2 regions of the Kineococcus rugosus genome follow, and region 2 is predicted to be linked to the other one. Evidence: predicted binding sites of a transcription regulator. Region 2 holds the regulator's gene; the other holds the start of a gene.
What was found. Region 2 encodes LexA, which represses DNA repair genes until DNA is damaged. Its sites were predicted from a motif close to TCGAACANNTGTTCGA; they were not measured.

Region 1: ACRYM6_RS13970 (glycoside hydrolase family 127 protein) is a predicted target of LexA. The motif match lies at 1,143-1,158, and genes of this name have one in related genera.

Annotation. Positions count from the first base shown of each region.
Region 1 is NZ_JBJLSJ010000022.1:50,984-53,367, reverse strand. It holds gene ACRYM6_RS13970 (glycoside hydrolase family 127 protein) at 1-1,096, opposite strand, end outside; gene ACRYM6_RS13965 (LacI family DNA-binding transcriptional regulator) at 1,236-2,231, shown strand; gene ACRYM6_RS13960 (amino acid ABC transporter substrate-binding protein) at 2,354-2,384, shown strand, end outside.
Region 2 is NZ_JBJLSJ010000028.1:52,257-54,640, forward strand. It holds gene ACRYM6_RS16170 (aspartate/glutamate racemase family protein) at 1-433, shown strand, start outside; gene lexA (transcriptional repressor LexA) at 478-1,230, opposite strand; gene ACRYM6_RS16180 (DUF2277 domain-containing protein) at 1,412-1,681, shown strand; gene ACRYM6_RS16185 (LysM peptidoglycan-binding domain-containing protein) at 1,902-2,345, shown strand.

The DNA of each region.
Region 1 (2,384 bases), on a different contig from region 2:
CGGGCAGGAAGGCGTTGTAGAGGGTGCGCTCGACGAGGTCGGCGTAGCGGGCCTCGCCGGTGGCCAGCAGCATCCGCCACGTCCACTGCACGCTGCCGATGGCGGCGCAGGTCTCGGCGTAGGCGCGGTCGGGCCCGAGCTCGTAGTGGTCGCCGAACTGCTCGAAGTCCCAGCGCGAGCCGATGCCGCCGGTGACGTAGGTCTTGGAGGCGAGCATGCCCTCCCACTGGCGGGCCAGGGCGTCGAGCAGGCCGGTGTCGCCGGTCTCGGCGGCGACGTCGGCGGCCCCGGCGGTGAGGTAGACGGCGCGGACGGCGTGCCCCTCGGGCGAGGTCTGCTCGCGCACGGGGACGCGGTCGGAGAAGTAGGTGGGTTCCTTGCCGTGCAGGCGCTCGATGATGCCGGTGCCGCGGGCGTCGACGAACCAGCGGGCCAGGTCGAGGTAGGCCCGGGTGCCGGTCTCGCGGTACAGCTCCACCAGGCCCATCTCGACGACGGGGTGCCCGTCGACCTCCTCGACCTTGCCGGGGCCGAAGGTGGCGACGAGGTGGTCGGCGAGCTTGACGGCGACGTCGAGCAGGCCGGTCTCGCCGGTGCCGCGGTGGACGGCGACGGCGGCCTGGAACAGGTGCCCGGCGCAGTAGTGCTCGTGGCTCCAGGGCAGGTCGACGTAGCGGGCGCCCCGCCCCCGGACCTGCTGCACGGAGTCGAGGTAGCCGTCGGGGGCCTGGGCGGCGGCGACGACGTCGGTGATCTCGCGGATCCAGCCGAGGATCTCCTCGTCGGGTTCGCGGCCGTGCTCCCAGCCGGCGGCCTCCAGCCACTTGTAGACGTCGGAGTCCATGAAGATCGGGCCCTTGGCCTCGCCGTCCTCGACCCCGGCGGCGATCCGCAGGTTGCGCAGGTTCCCGGCGCTCTCCAGCTTCTCGTGGCCGGTGCGGAGGGCCTGGCGCCGGTTGGCCTGCATGCGGTCGAACCAGAACCCCGAGGTGGTGCGCGAGGCCCCCAGCGGGACGGGGCGCAGCGTGACGGCCGCGGTGGGCGTGGGGGCGGCGGGCGCGGTGGGGGTGGCGGGTCCAGCGGTGGTGCTGGTCATGGAGCTCTCCATCGAGTCGTCTGCGGGAAGCCGTGCCCGGAACGGACGGAACACGTTTTCTGCGTCGACCGTAGGAGTCCGCCCCGCCGCCGTCAAGAGCGCGGTACCGTGCTGCGATCCAGGCAGTCAGGAGTTGCAGATGACGGAAAGCCTCGTTCCGGTGCGGATCGTCGACGTCGCCGCGTTGGCCGGCGTGTCGCCCGGCACGGCCTCCAAGGCCCTCAACGGCACCGGCCAGCTGCGCGCCGAGACGCGCGAGCGGGTCCGCCGCGCCGCCGAGCAGCTCGGGTTCACCCCCGACCCCCTCGGGCGCGGCCTGTCCTCCGGGCGCAGCTACACCGTCGGGCTCATCACGACCGACAGCTTCGGCCGGTTCTCCATCCCGGTGATGCTGGGCGCCGAGAACGCCCTCGGCGCCGGGGAGATGAGCGTCCTGCTGTGCGACAGCCGCGACGACCCGCTGCGCGAGCAGCACTACCTGCGGACCCTGCAGGCCCGCCGGGTCGACGCCATCATCGTCACCGGCCGCCGCACCGACCCCCGGCCGCCGCTGGCGGCGAGCGTCCCGGTCGTCTACGCCTTCACCCCCTCCCAGGACCCCCGCGACACCTCCCTGACCGTCGACCAGGCCGGCGGTGCGGCGGCCGCCGCCACGCACCTGCTCGACCTCGGCCGCCGCCGGATCGCGCACGTCACCGGGCCCGAGGACCACCACGCCGCCCAGGTGCGCCGCGCCGCCGTGGAGACCACGACCGGGGACGCGCTCGTGGGCCCGGCGCTGCACGGGGACTGGAGCGAGCGCTGGGGCCGGCTCGCCGCCGACCTGCTGCTGCGCCGCCACCCCGACCTCGACGGCGTCACCTGCGGCAGCGACCAGATCGCCCGCGGCGTCTGCGACGGCCTGCGCGACGCCGGGCGCCGGGTCCCCGAGGACGTGGCCGTCGTCGGCTTCGACGACTGGGACGTCATCGCCCTGGCCTCCCGCCCGCCGCTGACCACGGTCAACCTGGGGCTGGAGGCGCTGGGCCGGCGCGCCGGGGAGCTGCTGCTGCGCGCCGTGGCCGGGTCCCCCTCCCCCGGCACCACGACGATGCCCACCCGCCTCGTCGTCCGGCAGTCCACCGTCCCCGCCTGAGCGCCGCCCGGCCGCTCCCCCCGCGCCCGACCGGGGGGCGCCGGGAATGCGGAGCCCCTAGGTTGTCGCTGCACGGACGGGCGCCCACGGTGGGCGCCCACCCACAGGAGGACACCCCACCCATGCGTCGCAGGACCCTCGGCACCCTCAGCG
Region 2 (2,384 bases):
GACGGCTGAGGCCGTCGGCGCCGAGCTCGGCCTGCGGGTGGTGCGCGTGGACCGCCCGATGGCGGAGGCGGCCGTGCTGGCCGGGCGGCGGGTCGCCGTGGTCAGCTCGCTGGACGAGGCGGCCGCCACGCTCGTCCCGCTGCTGCGGGAGTGCGCCGAGGACACCGGTCGCCGCGTCGACTTCGTCGAGGTGCGCTGCACCGGGACGTGGGCGGCGTTCGAGTCCGGGGACCTGCTGACCTACACGACCGGGGTGGCCGACACGGTCCGCCGGGCGCTGCGGCCGCTGGACCCGCCGGTCGACGTCGTCGTGCTGGCCCAGGCGAGCATGGTCGACGCAGCGCCGTTGCTGCGCGACCTCAGCGTCCCGGTGCTCACCTCACCGCGGCTGGCGGTCGAGGCGGCCGTCGAGCTGGTGCTGCCGGTGCGCTGAACCGGCGCCGGGCTGGCGACGGGCCGGCGACGGGTCCGCGCGGGTCACAGGCTCCGCAGGACGGCGGTGACCCGGCCCAGGACGGTGGCCTCGTCGCCGTCGATCGGGTCGAACAGCGGGTTGCGGGGCAGCAGCTTGACGTGGCCGTCCTTGCGCTGCAGCACCTTCACCGTCGCCTCGCCGTCGATCATGGCGGCGACGACGTCCCCGTTCTCGGCCGTCGGCTGCCGGCGCACGACCACCCAGTCGCCGTCGCAGATGGCCGCCTCGATCATCGACTCGCCCACGACGCGGAGCACGAAGTGCTCCCCGGCGCCGATCAGCTGCGCCGGCAGCGGGAACACCTCCTCGACGAGCTGCTCGGCGAGGATGGGGCCACCGGCGGCGATGCGGCCCACGAGGGGCACGTACGCGGGGGCGGGGTGGCTGTCGGCGGCCGCGCCGTCGACGCCGTTGACGCCGTCCACCACGCCCCACCCCGACCGCGGGGGCGGGGAGACGACCTCGAGGGTGCGGGGGCGGCGCGGGTCCTTGCGCAGGAACCCCAGCCTCTCGAGGGTCTTGACCTGGTGGGCGACGCTGGAGGGGCTCGTCAGGCCCACGGCCTGCCCGATCTCCCGCATGCTCGGCGGGTACCCGCGCTGGTCGACGCAGTCCTTGATGGCGTGCAGGACCCGGCGCTGCCGCTGGGTGAGCCCGTCGCGCGCCAGGGGAGGGTCGGGGAACTCGTGGACCGTCCCGAGCGCCTGCTCCGTCACGGGTCCGCTCTCGTCGGTGCCGTCCAGCACGTCGGCCACGTCCTTCTCCCTGTCCGATGGTCACCCGGGGCGCTGCGCGGTGCCGCGTGGTCGGTCGAGCTCGCCGACCGCCCGGTGGAGCAACGTTAGCCACCCGGCCCCCGGGCATCAAACACGTGTTCGAACCCGGCGTGTCGACCAGGCCCTGGTCGGGTGCCGGGACGCTGCCTAGGCTCGTCCCATGTGCCGGAACATCCGCCAGCTGCACAACTTCGAACCGCCCGCCACGGGCGAGGAGGTGCGGGCGGCGGCCCTGCAGTACGTGCGCAAGGTCGCCGGGACGACGAAGCCGTCGGCGCGCAACCAGGAGGCGTTCGACCGCGCCGTCGCGGCCGTCGCGCACGCCACCGAGCACCTCCTGGACGACCTCGTCACCGCCGCCCCGCCGAAGGACCGCGAGGTCGAGGCGGCCCGGGCGCGCGAGCGGGCGGCCAGGCGGTACGCCTCCTGACGAGGGCCTGGACGTCGTCGCAGGTCAGCGCGTCTGTCGGAGGGCGGTGGCAGCGTCTGCCCGCGTCACCCCCCCCGGTGCGCCCGGGGGCCGGCCGTCGCGGTCGGCCTCCCCGGGCCCCTGCGGGGGTTGCGCTCCACCGTTCGAACGGTGGTAGAACAGACGCGCCCGATCGAACACCCGTTCGATCGCGGCGACCCCGAGATGGAGGCCCACGCTCGTGAGCACCACCGCCCTCGTCCTGCCCTGCGAGCCGTCGCAGCCGTTCCTCGCCCGGCCGTCCCGCGCGGCGGCGCACCGGCCCCCGCGCGCCCGGCACGACCGCCGCCGCCCCCGTCCGGTCCGCCACCCGCACGCGGGCACCACCGGTCTGCGCCTGACCCGCCGCGGCCGCCTGCTCGTCACCTGCACCGCGGCCACCGCGCTCACCGGGGCGGTCGTGGCCGTCACCGGTGCCCTCACCGGGGCCTCGGCGGGGGTCCACCGGGCACCGGCAGCCGTCGTCGTCACGGTCCAGCCGGGTCAGACGCTGTCGGCCATCGCCTCCGGCTGGGCCCCCCGCGAGGACTGGCGGGAGGTCGCCGGGCGGATCGTCCAGCTCAACGAGATGCCCTCGATGACGGTCTCGGCGGGGCAGCGGCTCGTGATGCCGACCCGGGACTGAGACCCGTGGACACCCCGGGGGCGACCGGTCCGGTTGCCC